Regions from separate parts of the Bacillus sp. AFS017336 genome, predicted to be linked through region 3. Evidence: riboswitches for the same ligand, from Rfam matches in the RefSeq annotation. Region 3 holds a riboswitch; each other region holds the start of a gene.

Evidence for each region. Region 3 has a riboswitch for cobalamin ahead of CN601_RS15295 (Ig-like domain-containing protein). Riboswitches for the same ligand answer to the same signal wherever they lie in the genome.
Region 1: another riboswitch for cobalamin. It lies ahead of metE (5-methyltetrahydropteroyltriglutamate--homocysteine S-methyltransferase); the one in region 3 lies ahead of CN601_RS15295 (Ig-like domain-containing protein).
Region 2: another riboswitch for cobalamin. It lies ahead of CN601_RS19480 (acyl-CoA thioesterase); the one in region 3 lies ahead of CN601_RS15295 (Ig-like domain-containing protein).

The regions. Positions count from the first base shown of each region.
Region 1 is NZ_NUCO01000010.1:110,884-118,105, reverse strand. It holds gene metE (5-methyltetrahydropteroyltriglutamate--homocysteine S-methyltransferase) at 1-2,254, opposite strand, end outside; cobalamin riboswitch at 2,414-2,607, opposite strand; SAM riboswitch class I at 2,711-2,822, opposite strand; gene CN601_RS04855 (PadR family transcriptional regulator) at 3,411-3,734, shown strand; gene CN601_RS04850 (DUF1048 domain-containing protein) at 3,736-4,113, shown strand; gene CN601_RS04845 (DUF1048 domain-containing protein) at 4,133-4,477, shown strand; gene CN601_RS04840 (ABC transporter ATP-binding protein) at 4,612-5,370, shown strand; gene CN601_RS04835 (ABC transporter permease) at 5,373-6,137, shown strand; gene CN601_RS04825 (MerR family transcriptional regulator) at 7,050-7,222, shown strand, end outside.
Region 2 is NZ_NUCO01000034.1:50,809-58,030, reverse strand. It holds gene CN601_RS19490 (YitT family protein) at 65-883, shown strand; gene abc-f (ribosomal protection-like ABC-F family protein) at 953-2,788, opposite strand; gene CN601_RS19480 (acyl-CoA thioesterase) at 3,165-3,659, opposite strand; cobalamin riboswitch at 4,005-4,150, opposite strand; gene CN601_RS19475 (DUF4349 domain-containing protein) at 4,557-5,483, shown strand; gene CN601_RS19470 (hypothetical protein) at 5,636-5,890, shown strand; gene CN601_RS19465 (dynamin family protein) at 5,959-7,222, opposite strand, start outside.
Region 3 is NZ_NUCO01000024.1:205,414-212,635, forward strand. It holds gene CN601_RS15295 (Ig-like domain-containing protein) at 1-1,645, opposite strand, end outside; cobalamin riboswitch at 2,053-2,246, opposite strand; gene CN601_RS15300 (hypothetical protein) at 2,462-3,547, opposite strand; gene CN601_RS15305 (hypothetical protein) at 3,782-3,976, opposite strand; gene CN601_RS15310 (DUF2584 family protein) at 4,474-4,716, shown strand; gene CN601_RS15315 (GDSL-type esterase/lipase family protein) at 4,764-5,348, opposite strand; gene CN601_RS15320 (sodium:solute symporter family protein) at 5,353-6,828, opposite strand; gene CN601_RS15325 (DUF3311 domain-containing protein) at 6,825-7,013, opposite strand; gene CN601_RS15330 (sigma-54 interaction domain-containing protein) at 7,151-7,222, shown strand, end outside.

The DNA.
Region 1 (7,222 bases), on a different contig from region 3:
CAACCATCACCTTTAATGCTGAAACCGTTTCATCAATACCTCGCGTTTTCAAACCGCAATCAGGATTAATCCAGAACAGCTTCGGATTGATTACTTGAAGGGCACGATCAATATTTCTTGTGAGCTCTTCAACCTTTGGGACACGCGGACTATGAATATCATATACACCAAGGCCAATACCTTTATCGTATGTATTTTCTTCAAAAGCAAAAATTAACTCGCCGTGGCTTCTAGAGGTTTCAATCGAAATAACGTCAGCATCAAGTGCATTAATTGCATCGATTATATCTTCGAAGTTTGAGTAGCACATATGAGTATGAATTTGTGTATCGTTTTGTACAGAAGCTGTTGCGATTTTAAATGCATAAACAGCAACGTTCAGATAGCTTTCCCAGTTTTCGCGTTTTAATGGTAGCCCTTCACGAATTGCTGGTTCATCGACTTGAATCATACGAATTCCGTTTTTCTCGAGCGTTTCAACTTCTGTTCTAAGTGCAAGTGCAATTTGATTTGCAACATCGTAACGTGAAATATCATCTCGTACAAATGACCAGTTTAAAATTGTTATTGGACCTGTTAACATGCCTTTAACAGGCTTGGTTGTTAATGATTGGGCATACACGGATTCTTTAACGGTCATTGGATCTAAATAAGACACATCCCCATAAATAAGTGGCGGTTTTACGCAACGAGAGCCATATGATTGAACCCAACCAAATTTTGTGAATTGGAATCCAGCTAATTTTTCACCAAAATATTCAACCATATCAGTTCGTTCAAATTCACCATGTACAAACACATCTAAGCCAAGTTCTTCTTGAATCGCAATCCATCTTTTGATTTCAGCATTAATATACTCTTCATATTGTGCATTCGTTAATTCACCTTTACGCCATTTTGAACGCTGACCTCTTACTTCTTGTGTTTGAGGGAAGCTACCAATTGTTGTAGTTGGTAGAAGCGGTAATTGGAAAGACTTTTCTTGAATGGCTTGACGAACTTTATAGGATTCTTCACGATCCACACTATACGTATGCAAGTTTTGAATGGCCTTCTGAACTTGTTTATTGTTTCGAACGGATGATTCATTTAATGCTTGAATTGCATTTATGCTTGCTTCAATTTTTGCTTGAATCGACGCTTTACCATCTTGTAAACCTTTTGCTAATACAAAAATTTCATTTAATTTTTCATCAGCAAAAGATAGCGCATCCTTTAGCACATCATCAATTGTACTTTCATTTTTCGCTGTTACAGGAGAATGTAATAAGCTTGATGAAGGTTGTACAATAAGCTGGTCTTTTGAAACAAACTCAGTAATTTCTTCAAGAAGGGCATATTTATGATCAAGATTTGCACGCCATATGTTACGTCCGTCAATCACTCCAGCAGCAAGTACTTTATCTTTTGGGAAACCATATTTTTTAATTGCAGCAAGGTTTCGCCCATTATCATAAATAAAATCAAGACCAATTCCTTGAACAGGGAGTGAAACTACTTCTTCATAGAAATCAACGCTCTCAAAATAAGTTTGAAGTATCACATTCACATTAGGTGCTGCTTTATGCAATGCTTCATATATATCGTTAAATAATGCCACTTCTTCTTTTGAAATAGATGTAGATAAGATTGGTTCATCTATTTGAACCCACTCCACACCTTCTGTTTGTAATTCTCGTAATAGATCGACATAAAGTGGTACAAATTGATTTACAATCGTTTTAAACTCAGTTTCTTTATATCCTTTAGACAGTTTTACAAATGTTACTGGCCCCAAGATAACTGGTTTCCCTTCAATACCAAGCTTTTGTTTAGCCTCTTTATAAAATTGTAGTGGACGGTTATCGACAAGAGTAGGTGTTACTTCTCCCAATTCTGGAACAATATAGTGATAGTTTGTGTTAAACCATTTTGTCATTTCAGATGCAACAGCATTTTTTGAACCGCGTGCTATTTCAAAATAAGTTTCAAGTGATACTTTTCCTCCAGCATATTCAAAGCGCTTAGGTACGAGACCGAACATAACAGCTGTGTCGAGAACATGGTCATACAAGCTAAAATCACCTACTGGAATTAAGTCAATACCTTGATTTTTTTGCTTTTGAAGATGCTGCAAACGAATCGCTTCAATTTGCTTTAAAAAATCTTCTTTTTCTAGTTTACCTGCCCAAAATTGTTCAAGTGCTTTTTTCCATTCACGCTTTTCACCAATTCTTGGATAACCTAAATTTGAACTTTTTACACTGTTTCCCATTCTAATACACTCCTTATATGATTGCTTTTGTATTTTTTCCCAACAAAAAAGTCTCCCTTTTCAAATAGAAAAGAGAGACTCATACGCATAACTAACTAGAGTTGAGACATTGCTGATCCCAAATCACGTATTCCTCACTCCCCCCTATACATCCGTAGGTACAAGCGCATACAATAGGCAGGTCTCCTGACTTAGGATCAAACGCTTCTTATCCCTTCCCATTTCAGTATGAAACAGTGGTAGATTGATAAGTCGCTCCCCAATACAGTGGCGGGACCGTGTCGGATTCTAACCGACTTCCCTTTTAAGCTGTGGAAATAATTCTTAACAGCACCTTATGCATTTTTATGAAATTTTTATTAAGAAATATTAAAGATGAAATCTAACAATCCTTCAAAACGACAAAAGCCCTCTCTGCTTTTAAAAGAGAGAGGGCTACAAAATTTATGGAATCCTCTCTTATTTTCCAAAGCAATTTGCTTTGCAGGAATTAGCACCTTTTCAACAAAAAACGTTGAATGGTTGCCGGGCATCATCGGGCCAGTCCCTCCGCCACTCTCAATAAGAGTTTAATAATTTATAATGTTTTGAATTAATTGTCATGATAGCATGATAAACAAAGTCTGTCAAAATAAAATAAAAAATGTTCGCTACAGAAAGGTTTAAAAAAGAGGGAATGTATATTTTGTATAGATAGATAATACATTAGAAGCAATCCAGAACACGGTTAGATTCAGTGGTCTAAGTAATTTTATTTTGATCTAGTTCTTAACTAAAAATTTTTTTGATCAACTTTACAATCCGACTACTCGGTGATACAATGTACCTGTACTTAGCAATACTGAATACCAGTAATACTAAATAGTTAAATTTTTTTTAAAAAAGGGTTCACATTTCTTCTACTTAGTAATACTATATACTATTACTAAGTAATACGGAGTATCAGTCGCACCAGATAGCTGAAAAAGAGTTCAAATAAAATGAACAGTGAAATCAATGATCTATAGGCTATTTAGTTTTTCTATTGTCCGGTACTAAGTATTACTGAATATTTGTATCACTAATTAGTAAAAAGGTGGTTTTCTCCGCAGTTAATTGCCGTTTAAATTAATAGACCTAAAACTTATTTAACGAAAGTAAAAAGGAGGTGTACGCTATGGAAAATTTAACAGAAATGCTCAAAGGTTCATTGGAAGGTTGTGTACTTGAAATCATCAGTCGCGGTGATACTTACGGCTACGAAATTACTCGTCTTCTTAATGACTTAGGATTCACTGAAGTTGTCGAAGGTACAGTCTACACCATTTTAATCCGACTGGAAAAGAAAGAGCTGGTAAATATCGAGAAAAAACGATCTGAAATGGGACCGCCTCGTAAGTTTTATTCATTAAACGAAGCAGGGCGTGAGGAATTACAACAATTTTGGAAAAGATGGAATTTTGTTTCATCAAAAATCAATATCCTAAAGGGGGAGCGATAGTATGAAAAAATTTATTGAGTTAATCATTGGCGATATAGAAAGCAAAAAAGAATATAAAGCATTTATGAAAAAGGTAAATTCTCTACCAAAAGATTACGCATTTGTGTTCAAAAAGATTCAAAAGTACATGTGGAATTTCGGTTATGGTTTTGGTGAAGAAATCATCAATCTATATGAACTATTTGAGGCTAGTTCAGCAGAAGGAAAGCATGTGTTGGATGTAACTGGTGAAGACGTAGCGGCATTTGCCGACGAATTGATGGCTCTCTCTAAACTAGGTGGAGAATCGGCAGGTTTTTTCGGAGGTAAAGTAGAGTTGGAAAAAGATATTGAGAGTAGAGTCGAACAGCAAGTAAAGATATGGACGAATAAAAAATAAAAGTAGGGGGCTAAAAACCATGGTGAATTTCTTCAAAAAGATACTCGATGATAAAAAAGAATACAAAGAAATGATGGCACGAGTAGATGCATTGCCAGCCGATTACCAAGAAGCCTATAAAAAAATCTGCAACTATATGTGGAGTTTTGCTTCTGGAAGCGGGATGGATATGTTGAGAATCCAGTATGATCTCATTGATTTATTTGAAGCAGGTGCATCAGATGGTAAGGACGTATTAGAAGTAACAGGTGAAGACGTTACAGCATTTGCTAATGAACTTACCGATCAAGCGAAAAGATGGGATGATAAATTACGTAATAATTTGAACAAAAGCATTCTAGATCGATTGGGTAAGAAAAAATAAAATCATCAGTTAATATTTAACAAATAAGTACAGCATAAGTCATATTTGTATGTCTGTTTAGATAAATCCAGCTGCAGGCGCAACTTACGCTTAGAGCGCGCGCCTTCAGCTTTATATATGGGAGGGAAATGATTATGAGTAATACTGCAATCTCAGTGAAGGGATTAAAAAAATCCTATAAAAATATAGAGGTGCTAAAAGGCGTAGATTTTGAGGTGAAAAGAGGCAGTGTTTTCGCTTTACTGGGCTCCAATGGTGCTGGGAAAACGACTATTATTAAAATCTTGAGCACATTAATACAAGCGGATATGGGGGAAATTGAAGTTTGTAGTTCGAATATTCAAACAAATCCAGGGCAAGTACGTGAGAAAATTAGTCTAACCGGACAAAACGTTGCAGTAGATGATATTTTGACAGGGCGTGAAAATCTCGACCTAGTAGCAAAACTCCGCCACTTGCCTGATCGAAAAAAAGCTGTGGAGGAAAGTCTACGCCGTTTTGATTTAATTGAAGCTGGTGATCGAGCTCTTGCTACTTATTCTGGCGGTATGAAAAGACGATTGGATTTAGCAATGACAGTACTTGGGTCACCGGAACTTGTTTTTCTTGATGAGCCTTCAGTTGGACTTGACCCGGAAGCACGATTAGCTTTGTGGGAAGTGATTCGTGATATGGCAAAAGCGGGTATTACTGTATTTCTTACTACACAATATTTAGAAGAAGCCGAACAACTAGCTGACCGAATTGCCATTTTACATGAGGGCAAAATTCTTGTAGAAGGTACGCTGGATGAATTAAAAGCAATTCTTCCGCCTAAAAAAGTAGAATACGTGGAAAAACAGCCAACACTTGAGGAAATTTTCCTAGTTGTTACTGGAAAGAGAGGGGAATAGCAATGAATGGAAATCATTTTTTCAGCGATACGTTTACAATGTGCAGTCGAGTGATGAAACATTCACTTCGAAGTATTGATACAATTATTACAACGATCCTCATGCCGATTATGCTTATGCTCGCTTTTGTCTATATTTTCGGTAGTGCCATGACAATGAATAAAGTAGATTACGTGAATTTTATCGTTCCAGGTGTGTTGCTTATGTGTATTGGAATGGGGATTTCCTATACAGCAGTTCGAGTGAACACTGACATGACAAAAGGAATATTTGATCGATTTCATTCCATGCCAATCGCTAAATCATCGATATTGGGAGGGCATGTTATCTCAACTTTAATATTAAATTTATTATCAGTTACAGCAGTGATTCTCATTTCTTTTATCATGGGATTCCGTCCTCACGCTGATTTTGTGGAATGGTTATTAGCAATTGGTATGATTCTTCTTACCGTATTTTCTTTTACTTGGATTGCAGTGGCATGCGGACTAATGTCAAAATCGTATGAAGGTGCGAGCGTATTCTCTTATTTACTTATGGGCTTAATGTTCGTAAGTTCTGCCTTCGTTCCAACAAATAATATGGGTAGCAAACTAAGAGCTTTTGCCGAAAACCAACCAATGACACCAATTGCTGAAAGCGTGCGTTCACTTTTAGCTGGGCAACCGGACTATGGTAATATTTTAACTGCTGTATTATGGTTAGTCGGAATTGGAATTTTGTTTTATATGATTTCAATGAAGGTATATAAAAAAAGAATGAAATAAATTATCGAAGTACGGGCTGGAGAATCTTTCAGTTTGTGCTTTTTTTATTTTGACAAAATGTTATTTACGAATTAAATCATTTTTTTGTTATGGAGAATAGTGCATTTTTCATAAAAAAAGAAAAATATGTAGAGACGTTGGAATAAGTCCACGAACTGATAATATTAAATAGAAAAAGATTACTACTATGAACTATTCAAAGTGGTAATCTTTTTAGTTAGAACAACTTAGATAAAAACGCTTAACTCCTGAAACCTTTGATTATCAGAACTAGATTTACAAGTAACTTCAGTATTACTTCTTATTCTTATAAAAACAAATCAATAAAAATATATTAATAAAAATAATAAAAACCAAATAAAATAGATTTTGTACTAAATATTTAATGTTATAAAAAGCTTGTCCCATATCTTCTTTATCTAATGGATATGCCGACTCTAATATACTAGGGATTTTTAAACTTCCGATAAGTATAATGAACATTAAAAATATAAATATGTAGCTTTTTTTCATGTTTAAATACCTCAATAATTATTTATAAGTGTATGTTTTTTTAAATTCCACGCCATAAGCTTTTTTAGCTGTACCAGTTCCTTCTATGCTCTAATAAATTGAATACCATGGCATGCTATACACATTATATTTTTTAGTTTAAAATTTATTAAATTTTAACAAGAAAAGATGTATATAAAATATAAAAAGTGTGACAACATTTCGAACCTTACAAAACTAAACTACAGAACAGCTAAAAGTTACTTTAGTATTCTTTTAATCTGTTTAAAAAGTTTAAAAGGCACTTGTTTGAGTAGAATTGAGGCATAAAACAAATTTTGGATACGAATTGAGTTAGTTTAATAACCCAAAATCAAGTATGATTGAACTAATATAAATTTGTACTAAAGGAAGATTATGATGAAGAATCGATTTTCAATTGGAGAAATGGCAAAGCTCCATAATACGACTATAAAAACCCTTAGATATTATGATGAAATTAGTTTGCTAAAGCCAATACATACAGACATAAACAACGGTTATCGATACTATTCCACCGAACAATTTGAGCACCTAAACACCATTCACTATTT
Region 2 (7,222 bases), on a different contig from region 3:
CAAATCTAATAATTAGGTAGAATGATAGAAGTGTTAAAAATCTGTTAGAAAATGAGGGGTAACTGTGCGTAAAAACTTCGTAGATATTATATATCTCCTTGTTGGATCAGCAATATTTGCAGTCGGTGTTAACTTCTTTGCAATACCGAATAAATTAGCTGAAGGTGGCTTTACCGGCATTACAATGATTACTTATTATCTTTTTAACTGGTCACCTGATGTCGTATATTTTGTTTTAAACGCTTCGTTGTTAATAGTTGGATATAGGTATTTGAAGAAGCAATTAGTTTTATATACAGTTATTTCAATTGTAGCTATTTCATTTTTCCTACGTATTACTGACGGTTACGGTGTACCAACAAGCGAGACATTATTAGGTAGTATTTTTGCTGGTGTATTAATTGGGCTAGGGTTAGGAATTGTCTTCCGCGCAGGAGGTACAACAGGTGGTTCCACTGTTCTTGCACAAATGGTCCATCAATCGTTTGGCTGGAGTATTAGTAAATCTTTACTTGCCTTTGATTTAGTTGTCGTCTTAGGAGGCTATTTTGTAATCGGTTTTGAAAAAACACTGTATACCGTCATTTCAATTTATATTGGAATTAAAGTAATGGATTATGTTATGGAAGGAATAAATCCAAAAAAAGCAATTACGATTATTTCTGACCAAGCAAATGAAATTGCACAGATCGTATCAAATGAATTGAATCGTGGGGTAACAATCTATCCAGCAAAAGGACATTTCTCAGGTTTAAGAAAAGAGTCATTATACATAATTGTGAGCAATAAGGAATTGTTTGAACTTAAAAAAATAATTCACGCAATCGACCCAAAAGCTTTTGTCGTTATTCATGATGTAAATGATGTGTTAAAGGCAAGCTAAAACGAGCTAGTTAAACAAAAAAAACAAATCACTTTAGTCATTTACCTAAAGTGATTTGTTTTTTTTTACTTACACCTCTTGTTTCCCATTTATTCCTGATTCTAAAATTTGATTTATGTTTTCTAATTCTTTTTGTAACATTACGATTTTTGTAATTTGAGCTTTCTTTTCTTCATCGGTTTCGATTTCTTCCGCACTCAATGCAGCAATTTCTAGTTGTAACCTAATTCGTTCATTTAATAAAGATTGTTGATCGTTTGTAATGCTTTGTCTACCGTTCCATTCAGCAAAAGAACCTTTGAATTCATAAAGATTACCATTTTCGATATGAATTACACGATTTGAAACTTTTTTTAGTAAATAAGGATCATGAGAAACAACTACAACGGCTCCAGGATACGCAGCTAATGCTTCTTCAATTCGTTCTCTCGTGTGAATGTCTAAATAGTTTGTTGGCTCGTCAAGAACAAGTAGATTTGAGTCTGAAAAATATAGTTTTACGAAAGCAACTCTACACTTTTCCCCCATACTTAATTGAGCAATATTTTTATAAACATCCTCTCTTCTAAAAAGGAAGCAACCCAGTATTGTCCTCGCCTCTGTTTCAGTCATATTTGGAAGAGATAAAATTTCATTTAAAATCGTAGAATCTTCATTTAACGCTTCAAGCTCTTGCATAAAATAACCTATTTTTAATTGTGGGTTATGTCGTACGGACCCATTACTTGGAATCAATAATCCCGTTAATAATTTTAAAAATGTAGATTTTCCAGAACCATTTTTACCTATTACAGCTAATCGATCTTCTCGACCTAACAGAAAGTCAACTTGGCTAAATAATGATTTTTCAGCGTATGAGAAATCTACTTTTTCAAAGGTAATCATTTGCTTTGCAGTGAACGTTTCATTTTCAAAGCTAGCTGCAATTGTCTTAACTTCTTTCGGTTTCTCTACTTTTCTTTTCTCTAATCGTTCTAAATCCTTTTCCTTAGATTTAAATCTTAATGCGTTTTTTGCAGCTTGTTTCTTGGCAAAAGGATCACGTTCACTCGCTGCATTATGCGAGCTTGTAAACCATTGTTTATATTGATTGATCGTTTCGATTAACTTTTTCTTTTCCGCTTCTTGTTTTTCATATTGAGCTTGCTGGGTTTTTCGCTCATGTTCTTTTTGAATTTTATACGCTGAATAGCCACCATTATACTTAAATGTGCCAGCATGCGTTAATTCAACTGTAACGAGCGCAACATCATCAATGAATTGTCGTTCATGTGATATAAAAAGCACACTACCTTTAAAGTTTTTTAACCACTCAGTTAACCATTGAATCGACTCCGTATCTAAATGATTTGTTGGTTCATCTAAAATTAATAGCTTAGGTTGTTTCATCATCACTTTCGCTAATTTAACTTTTGTTTTTTGTCCACCACTTAAATGACTGAACGGGATATTCCATAACTCTTTCGGTAATTGAAATTTCTTTAATACTTGATCTATTTTATTTTCAAAGTCATATCCATCTAATTCTAAATACTTACTTAAATATTCATTATATTTATCAATGTTTTTTTCATTAGATAGGTCAAGCGATAACTTTTCTAAATTCTTCTTTATTAAATAACGTTCTTGATCAAATGATTCGATTACTTCCCTTGCTGTAAGTAATTCCTGGTCTTCTTCATCTGTTAGAAGCCAACCTATATCATCTTTTGAATATTGAATTTGCAAAAACCCTTTATTAAGCGGAATATTTCCTAAAATTGCATTTATAAATGTTGATTTCCCAACTCCATTTTCACCAATTAAAGCAACTCGTTCGCCTTCTTTTAGTTCTAGATTTCCATTTTTAAAAATTGTCATTCCGTTTAACTCTATTTCAATGTTCGATGCTTTTATAATAAACATATATTTCACTCCATCCGATTTAAAAATATCCCTCTGTTTTAGCCCAGAGAAAATAAAAACACACAAGCAGTATCTGCCTGTGTGTAAATTGGATGTAATTTAATAAGCCTAGTACATACGAAAAAGTATATACAAAGTTTAGTTATTATTAAATAAACCATTTTTTTAATTGAATGGATTTACTTAATATTCATTATGGGCTCAAAAAATAGACATACTTATCCAATTTCTCTGTTATCAGGCAGAGTACTTTTTTGCTATTAATTCTTTAGCTTTAAAAGTTATCGGATATTGTACATAGTGTCTAAATTTGATGCCTCCTTAAAAATATTAATTTAATATTAGCTTACTTTTAGTATGATTTCAATCATTACTTTTATTCTTTCCAAATTAATGCCAATTCCTTACTTAGTTTTTTTCTTAATTGGCGACTTTCTAAACGCTTAAATGCTAATTGCTGTAATTTAATTTCTTCTTCAGTTTCTGGTATTGCCTCTACTACTTTATGAGGTTTTCCATCTTTTAGTGCAACAAAAGTTACAAAACATGTTGCCGCCACTCTTTTTTCACCTGAAAGAAGGTCTTCTGCAGTAGCTCGTACAAATACTTCCATTGAGCTTGAGCCTGTTAAGATGACAAATGATTCATAATAAATGCAATCACTTTCGCGAACTGGACATAGAAACTCGACTGAATCCATCGATGCGGTTACACATTCCATTCTCGAATGCTTTGTTGCTGAAATAGAAGCAATTAAGTCCATTGCTGCAAGCATCTTTCCACCGAATAATGTACCATGGTTATTTAAATCAGTTGGAAATATTCTACTACTATCAAATACTCTGGATTCTTTAACGTATCTACTGTTCATCGGTTTCTCCCTACTTTTAATTAATTGAATTATGTATTTCTCTAATTTTTTTGATTTTACCAAAGTTAAAATTCATCTTTTTTTGTCTCATGGCGAGTCTTTATTTCAAATTCAGGCTTTACCCAATTTCATCAATTCTTTCAACTTTGCTGTCTTACATGTTTAATTTCCATCGTTTTTTGCATGTAAAATTGGAAGTTTCATAAATTCCCCTAAAAAAATAAAAAGCATTTTCATCTCAAAAAAGATAAAAATGCCTTAAGATCGTTGGAAAACATAAAATAATGACAATACTTTAAATTAAGCTTTCTTTCAAAAGGCACCTCCCTATCTCTCGTAGGTCAAACAGCGTCGTTAGAATAGGCAGGTCTCCTGACTTTAGAATTTTCATCTATTACAGTGGCGGGACCGCGTTGGAATTTCACCAATCTTCCCTTTTAAGTAAATGAATTAATAAGAATTTCATTTACACCTATTCCCTACTATTTAGTTTTCATTATTTTGTCATAAAATACAAAAATAGTCAAAATATTTATTTCTTTTCCAAAAATAATAATATTCATTCATTATATCTTAATAACTTTTCTATTAAATAAAAGTAACTCACCATAGATTTGCATGTGGTTTTTCATACTAAAAAATATACTTAAAATGTTCAAAAATTGGTTTAAATACCACACTTTCCCTTACTTCTATTTATGGTATAGTAGGTTAAATTAGAAATTTTTAACAAATATAAAATCTGCAACTAAAAAATAATTACTATCGCAATCGAATGTTTGATGAAAGATTAGGAAATAAAGGGAAGGAATACAAACAAAAATTAAACAACTAACCAAACTAATTACGGATCTTTCCAACCCTTAAATTCGACCTACATATGAGGTGATTAAATTCATGTTAATTTATCGTCGTTTTTTTAAAAACTTATTTTTAATACTACTTGTATGTTTATTCGTTTCTGCATGTTCAAATCCTGACTCAAAAAAAGAAATAAGTAGTATGTCATCAAAATCGTTAAAACAAGATCAGAGGGGCTTTGTAAATAACACTGATGCTTCGGTCAAAGATCAAAAAAAGCAACCTTTCGAACAACTTGAAGCTAGTAATCGCAAATTAGTAAAAACAGCTGAATTACAGCTCGAAACAAAGAAATTTGATAAAACCATTTCAGCTCTTGAAAAATCAGTTAGTAGTTCGAGCGGCTATATCGAATCGAATCATATTAGCGGAACATCCATATTGGAAAAGTACTCTAGTAACAACTCTGAGCAATCACCATCAAGAACTGCAAATTATACAGTAAGGGTTCCATCAACAAATTTAAATGAATTTCTAAATAATTTAAATAAGATTGGAAACGTAATTTCAAAAACTGTTTCAACTGATGATATATCCAATCAATACTTTGACACAGAAACGCGTATGAAATCATTAAAAATTCAAGAAGACCGTTTATTGAATTTATTAAAAAAAGCTGGCTCTTTAAAAGACATTTTAGAAATTGAAAAGCAATTAACTGATGTTAGATACGAAATTGAAAGTTTAACAACAACTTTAAAAAGTTATGATTCAGCTGTAAACTACAGTACAATCAATCTTTTTATTAATGAAGTTTCATCGATTACTGATACAACTCCTCCAAAAACGATTGGAGACCGGATTGGTGTAACATTTAAACAAAATGTTGATGCAATCGTAAGTGGATTTAAAAATACGACAGTTTTCTTGATTGGTAATTCTCTTATGATTATTATTTGGTTTGCGATCATTGCAGTTGGTTATTTTATAACGCGGAAAGCCATAAAAAAATATCAATTATAAAACATACCTAAATAGTTTTAAGATAGCATTCTTAAGAATAGAATTTAGTTAGATAGAATAAACCTTTTACCATTTCTCAATATAAGTATCTATTTTACTAATCAGTTTAATAAGTTAGTTTAAAAAACAACTTATAGAAGGAGAACTATTATATGAGTCATCTCTTATTAAGTAGACTAGGTAATTGGAAAATACAAATTCATTGCCACGCTGGTATTCGAACTGTAGGAAATGAGAGAGAAGTTCTTTTACTTGATGAAGAACATGAAAAAATTGCACACTTTTCAATTGATTCAAAAGGAGCCTTTTTAATCCTTCAAATCCCTTGGGGTGGCTATGTGAAAATTAAAGAGGGCTATCAAACAATTGTTGTACATATTCCTTATGAAGAAGTTGCGGAAGAATAATTGTCTTTATTATTGATTTAATAACTTGAAAAAAGAGTGTGCCATTTTGATATTGGCACACTCTTTTATTATTTACGTAATGTTAAAAACTCTAATTGTCTTAAACGCACTGTGAAGAATGTAATCGGATCAAAGTAAATACTTGGATTTGATTTCATGTCATCTAAAGTACGGTTATAGTTAGAAATTGCTAATCTTATTTCATCAACTAGCTCATGAATTTGCTCAAATGGAGCATTTAAGAACATAGCTAAATCTCTTGGTAAAGTCTTTTCAAACATTTCAAATTGTAGGAAAAACTTAGTTGATAGGTCAGATGTAACATCATCGTAGTTTACATTATCAACATATTTTTGGTATTGAGCAACAAGCTTCGATTTATTTTGAGGTAATAAACCTAATAAGATTCCTGAGCTCTTTAAAATAAATTGAGATGGTGATGAGTTTAATAATATATTCATCTCATCTAATTGAGTCATACTAGTCATTCGATCTGCATCACGGCGCCAGTCATCTAATACTTTAAAGTCACACTCAAGGCTTAAATATTCATTTCCAATATACTCATTTAAAGAATTACTCATTTCTGCTAAATAGCTTTGAGTACCTTCTAGTAATACACCAGATTCTTTAATCCAATTTTGAAGTGCTTCATTTAATTTTGGTAAAGTAGTCGCTCTGACATACTCACCAATTCGTTGATTCATCTCTTCATTTACAGTTTCAAGAATAGTACTGAAATCACTATCTTCTTTAATTAAATCTTTACATTCCTTTAAAAGGCCAGGAACACTTAATTTTAAGTCATATTTTAATTCGTCTTTTAGCTCACGATATGAGTTTTTAATTGTATTTAAATGTTCCATTTCTTTATCTTTTAAAGAATGTAATAAACCGTTTAACTTTTCATCAAGAACTTCATTCCATTCAACAGTTGCACGTAACTCGTCTTCTTTTTCAACTCGTTTTTCAAGTAGGAAATTGATTAGTTTTCGAATTGCTAATAATAATTTCTCAGTTTGCTTTGAATTAGCCTCAGTTGATAGCACATTCTTCTCAATAAATAGTTCTAAGTCTTTAAACTGATCTTGATTATTATAAATAGATGAGTATGGTAATACTTTAGCACCTGGGAAGTCTACCGTAATTTTTGATTGTATTTCATTACGAACTCGTTCAATCTCTTCTTTACTATAAATCGAATCCATTTTATTTAAAATAAAGTGAATCGGCAGAGTTGGTAGTTCTTTTTGAATAGTAATTAGTAATTTACGTTCATTCTCTGTATAAGGTGCAGTAGCATTTAGTACAAATACAAGTCGATCTGCTAAT
Region 3 (7,222 bases):
TATTTTTTCCTTTAAGAAATCTGTCATAAGATACAAGGGCATATGTCGCTTGATCTGTAGCCATTCCATCCACATTCCCCGTTAAAACATGCTTGAATCCTCCGCCATTAACATAAAATCTTAGTAATGCGGTCACTAAATTTCCATTTTCTTTTACAAATCGACTGTCTGTTGCTGGATTTACACCTACTGCTGTTAAAGCTACGATAACTTGTGAAATACTTTCGCTAGAAGTTGAACCAAATGCAGTAAATCCACCATCCGCTTTTTGAATAGTAGAGATCGCTTTTAATGCTCGATTAATTGCTGCATTTACCTCTGGCATAGATTGATATGGAGCTAATGCCTGTAATGCCATTGATGTAATGTCAGGATCTGGCGTTGTGCCAAATAAAGCAAACCCTCCTGCTTGATCAGTACCCTTCTTTACTTCTTTACTTAATATATAATTAACGTATTTTTCCCTTGTTGCTTGTTTAGTAGAATCTGCAATTGTTGGTATTTGATAATTATTTGAATCGAATGCTATTAAGGCGAATATCCCTCCGTTAATCCCTTGACTAACTGTTTTATCATAATCAGCAAGTGGAGTTAGTAAGTTATAACCACCTACATCAGTAGAATCTTTTCCTAATGCACTAAGAGCTAATATTAATCTCGCATATTCCGTATTCTTTGATGTAGATAAAACGCCGTTTGCTGACTTCACTGTATCGACAATACGATTGTAGTAATTAACAAAATATTGATCAGGTACATTATAGTTACCTCTTGCTAATGACAATACTGACCATTCACCTGAACCCGTACCAAAACTTGGATTAGGAACTTTAGTCAATATATAGCCTAGTGAATCATTTAATTGCGTGCTTATATCAACATTATTTAAAGCATCATTTAAAGTAGTCAGTGCAGTATTAACAGTAGATTGATCAACTGTTAAATTAATAAGTGCTGTATTTGCTTGATCATATGCAGTTCGAATAGATTCCTTCGCTAATAACGCATCTTTGTTAGGTGCTGAATTTACTTCAGCTACTTTTTTTAATAAAGAATCTTTATTTGCTGGTGTATAAAGTGCTTTATCCCCACCAAAACTTGAATTATCTTGTCCTAAATCTGAGCCGTATCCATAAAGTGTAAATTGCCATCTACAAACATCCCCATCTTTCGGGAATTTATCAGATGCCCCAACATTTGGAAACTCATTATTAACTGCATACATCCAACCGGACATATTATAGTAGTCAAATTCCCCTAAATAGCCCGTTTTTTGAGCGCCGTTAGCAATAATTTCTTCATTACTTAAATTCATTGCATCTTTTATGACTGTCGGAACATTTACAGAAATATTTCCATTTTCAAGTTTAACTTTTGACAAATAGAATCCTGAATTAACCGATCCGTAACTATCATAATTACTTGTCCCGCTTAAAAATCGGTCAAGAACTTTTGCATAACTTTCCCCTTCATAAAAAGGAACTTTAACTGGTTGACGAATTAACCCCGCACCTAAAGTATTTGCCTCAACTGACATCGTCACATAGCCAATTGGACTATCTGCGTGAACCGGTACAGATTTCGTTGGAATTGTAATTGAAAAAACTAATAAAACTGCTAATAATAATCCTAATATTCTTTTCATTTAAACGCGTCCTTTCTTTCATTTCTAAAAACCTATCTTTCTAATAAACTCAAATTCTTCCTCCCTTATTTTGCTTGATTTTCCGGTGTCTTTTAGTGACAAAAATTCTTCATTGCCAATAAAGAAAACCCGCCAATTATGGCGAGTCTTTAGGCGAAGATAGAGGCTTAAGTTGCACTTATACATAGAAATTAAAATTGGCAACCACGTCGACTTTTCCTCTCCGCTGCCAATTTATACATTCTTCATGTGCAAAAAAAGAGCCCTGCCTTATTTGGCAGGACTCATAGTTATCCAAAAATTAAACTGCTCCAACAGCATACTAAAAAATGCGCGTCACAGCGCTCTTATACGGCTTTCGCATAAGAACAGAATTTTTCTGATAACAAAACTTCCCTCACCGAAAGACTTGTAAAATGCAAATGGCAGGTCTCCTGACTTAAAGCTTCTAGCCTACTCCATTCATCTTCCCAGTTTCCCAGTGATTAACGTGCAATCGCACTCGAATGTTTCGTAGCTTCTTACAGTAGATGTGAGCTGTTTTGGTTTTTCACCAAATTCCCTATTAATGCAAACTGCAACCATATACTGTCTTCATTTTAACAAATGGTTTAATACTGTACAAATTAATTTTTAATTTTTCTAAATTGTTCCCTATTTTTTTCTGTTAAATTAAAATGTTGATTTTTGAATTAAAAAAAGAGGTTGTCCAATTAGACAACCTTAGGAACTCTTTTATTAATACCGATAACTTTGTGCAACGTTTTATTCTAATGATTATTAGAGGCTTCACTAAATTACTCATAAGATTAAATTTCAATCTAATTCCTTGATATATTCTTCTCTTTCTTTAAAAGCTTGTTTTACGATTTCTTTCGATACCCCATCTGGAATATGAAAGGAAATTAAATTCATATAGTCCTCCGGATATTTATTATCTAAAGAAAAAATTCTAACATTATAAACTTCAAGTTTGGCACTCGTTAAAAATTGGAGTAACTGATAGACCTGATCTACATCGTCTATATTACCTTTTAGTTGAATGTCAAAAATACTATATTCATCAGACTCGAAAGCTAAATCAAGATCCTGATTGAAAACTGGCATTTGATTTGTATTCAAATAGTCATAACCAAGACTCCTTAACCCACCTTCAAAATCCTTGAAAAGTGCCGATTCTTCAATATAGTAAGAGTATTGTGCAAAATTTGTTATATTCGGCGGTTCATAAGGTGTGGAGCTTTCACGTTCAAAATCAGACATCGAATAAATCGAATGTACATTGTCTATATCAAAAGTTATTCTTTTATTTATATCATTTGTATAGCTCATACTAATTTCTTTCACATCTAATGGCTTGTAAACATCGCTAAACTCTTGAAATTTTTTAAGCACTTCATAAATTGAATTCATTTTTTCAGTATCAAATAAATTTTTAACATTTGCACTCACAACATTTACTTTTAAATGTTGTATAACATTTCCAGTATCAGCGTAATCAAACGATTCCATATCATTTTCACTTTTAAATTCGATTGACTTTACTTTGGCTCGACTAAGAATTTCTGAATTCGATTTTTCAAAAGCCTTTTTCATTTCAAATGTTTTAGATTGGATGTCATAGTCATCTCCAATAATTTTTGTAAATAACATCCCCTTTATGTAGATGTTAAAAGTGAGCTTATTTCCCGTTCTCTTTCTAACTTTAAAATAGGTATCTCCCATGTTCCCTTCGTTTATGTTTGGTTTTTCCAAAACATCTACTTCGAAACCGTATTTGTCTTTAATATATTTTTGTGCTTTTACATCGATCGTTCCTGCCCCAACACATGCAGTCAATAAGAACATCGAAACGAAAATTAGCATTGTACAAATTGATAGTTTGATAGCTTTTATATTCAAAGAAAATTACCTGCTTTCTAGACACCAAAATCCATATTTTTCAATTAGAAAACTCTTAAAAATTCATTACTGACTAATTGATATTACCATATTTTGGAATTTATTTCGTTATATTTTGAAACTTCTTATCTTATTCAACTAATCTTCAATTTAGTTGCATAAGAAAATCTACAAACTGCTTAACTGAGCTAACAATAAAAAAGAACCCTAAATATTATGGGTTCATTTACTCTTCTATCTCCGCTGTTTCGATCCACTCACATAAAGAATAATAATGGCAAAAAGAAACATTCCACAAACAATAAATGGCATTAAGCCTGAATTATAAACCATATATATTCGAATATGACGAACCGCGTTCACAATAATAAAAATCACCATGCATATCCACAATATTGCAATGAGAGCCATATTTTTATTTCTTCGCATAAACATCAGCCCCTTCCAAAGAACAACTCCAAAAATACTGTTTATTTTATTATATAGTCGACATAGTGAATCAATGACCAATCGTTTATTTGTATGTGTAAAAGTTATTGACTCATTGGGGGTCTTGAGTTAAAAAAGTAGCGACTTGTTGATTATTTTTAACTCATAAGGAGGCTCATGAGTTAGAAAAGTAGCGACTTGTTGATTATTTTTAACTCATAAGAGGCTCATGAGTTAGAAAAGTAGCGATTTGTTGATTATTTTTAACTCATAAGCGGTTCATGAGTTACTAAATTAGCTAATTCATCATAATTTGTAACTCATAAAACCTCGCACTGTCTCCCTTACATTAAATAAGTGTTTCTAAATTATGAAATTTCATCTTCCTACCTATCTCTTTTTTGTATTCACAACAAAAATATATTAAGATATTTTTAAGTCTTTAATCTCTTCTATATTAAATAGTAAAAATCTTCAATTTAAGGAGTTTCCAAAATATGAGTATGCCATTTGAATTTAATTTTGTAATTGTAACGAATGAAAAAGCGATCAGAAAAGAAAATAATACATTCTCTTTAGAGCTTAATGGATACCACTTGTTTCCTATTGATACACCAATCAATGTAACTAGAAAGAATGATGAAAAGCCTTTTGGTATTGCTGTTATAAGGAAGATTGAATGGAAAAGTGAGAGTACATATATGGATTATGAATTAAAAGCAATTGATACGGTTAATTAAAAAATAAAACGGATAGCTAAAGACTGCTATCCGTTTTATTGGTATTTTTAGAACTCTTTCATTGTTTGATATGCCTGTTTCGCTAAAGCAATATGACCAAGTTCATTTGGATGTACTCCGTCAGTACCTTCGAAAAACTCAGTCTTCAATTGTTGATGCTGTTGAAATGGAATTCGAAAATCAATTAGATTAAAATGATTTATTTCAATCATTTGCTCAATTCGTTCGGCTAACTCTTTGGCTTTTAAAACAAATGTTTCAAAGCCAGCAATCGGTTCCCATACTTCTTTGTGATTGATATTTTCTAAATGAATTGGTGGATGGATTGCTATAATAGGTTGAATATTGTTGTGTATAGCTTGTTTGACCATTGAATAAATGTTTGACAGTATATAGTTTAAATCAACATTCCACCATAGATCATTTCCACCAGAGCAAATAATTACATGTGATGGATTGTTTAATACGACATCATGGTAGAATCGTGATAGCATTCCAGTGCTTGTATCACCTGAAATCCCTTTATTTATTATCTCGACTGATAATTCGTTTTGAAGTACAGCTGGCCATGCATTAACTTTTGCTATCCCTAAACCTTCTGTAAGACTATCACCTAAACAAATAATCTTCATACGCTCACCATTGTTCCTTGATCGCTTTTTGACCTACTCGTGGTCTTACTTTTACTAAATATGTAATTCCACTTACACCAAACATAAAGATGATATTAATCGTAAATGCAATAAACCCTGGATCTAAATCTTTTAAAAATTGAGGTGCATGAGGGAATAATGTACCGAAGCTCGTATTTTTAATTGTTACGTATGCTACTGTAATTAATCCGGATAGTATTCCCGCTACTGCTCCTGTTTTTGTAACTGGATTACGTTTTAAGAACGTTACAATTAAGGCAGGGAATAATTGTAAGACGAAACTATATGCCATTAATAAAAGAGAAAGCATTGTTTTTCCACCATAAAAAGTAAATAATAAAGCGATTAAAGCGATGATTGGCACTAAGATTCTAGTAAGTCCAGCTAACTTCGCTTCACTTGTATCTGGTTTAATTGCTTTATATATATTTTTTGAAAGTAATGTTGAAGCCGTTAATAATAACAATGAACTCGGAACTAATGCTGCTAGTAAACCTGCTGAACCAATTACACCAATAAACCAAGGTGGGAGTGTTGCTTTAGCAATTGAGAATAAAACTAGATCAGTTCGTCCTCCTGGTATATGTGGCATTTGTAAAAGTGCAGTAAAACCGATAAACAGGATGAATACCATCAGTATTTGATAAAGAGGAATCAGTGCTGCATTTTTTCGTAATGTTTTGGAATCTTTGGATGATAAACTCGCTCCAAAAACATGTGGCCACATGTATTGACCAAGTGCAATAATTAAGCAAACTGATACATACCAAGAAATACTATAACCAGACTTAGGTAGAAGTAAGAATCCAGGTTTAGCAGCATCTAATGTTTTAAACATCGGTTCAACTCCACCGTAATAATGGACTGGCAAATAAATTCCTAAAACTAATATCGTAATAAGCATCAAAATATCTTTTAGTATCGCCGTAAATGCTGAACCATGTATTCCTGAGATATAGACAAAGATTGTCACGACAATAACGCCAATCCATACTGCTAAATTCGGTGAAATGGCACCGTATGAAGCTTCAGATACAATTATTTTTATACCGTTTAATTGGAGAACCATATATGGAATAATGGAAACGACCCCAACGATAGCAACAAGTAGACCTAAAGATTTACTATTATATTTTTTAACGAAGAAATCAGGCTGTGTTAATAAATTATGTTTTTTCGCATAACGCCAAATATGGGGTAAAATCCAAAATGGAATAATATAAGTAACAGCACAGAAAATATAGATTACTGGTCCGCCCATTGAATAAGATGCACCACTTGCTCCTAAGAAAATAAATGTAGTGAACATTTCACCAGCCATTAGAACGAACATGACAATACTACCAAAATTACGATCTCCAACTACCCAAGATTCCAACTTCATTTCTCTTCCTCTTCGGGCACGTATTCCTAAAAAAAGTGCAAATAGAAACGTAATTCCAATTAATAGAATGCTCATTGATTTTCCTCCTGTTTCTCTAATATTGCATTACTAATAAATAGACAGATTGAAGTGATGACTAACCAACTCGCAGACCAAAATACAATAAATGGTAATCCTAAAATGTATGGCTCCACACGATTTACAATCGTTAATGACCCTATGAAAGCAAAAATAGTTAAAAAAATGGCAAATAATTTCATCCTATTTCCCCCTTACCCTCAAATAGTTGATTATTTTTAAAATTCTGCAAATAATTTGTAGACTTATGTTAAACTCTTTTTGTAAAATAGTAAAATATTAACCTTTAATTGTAAGCGCTTAAAAAGGAGCATACATTATGAACAGTTATTCTAATCTTACAGAAATACTAGAATTCGATAAAGAAGTGTTGTTAAACATTTTAAACTAT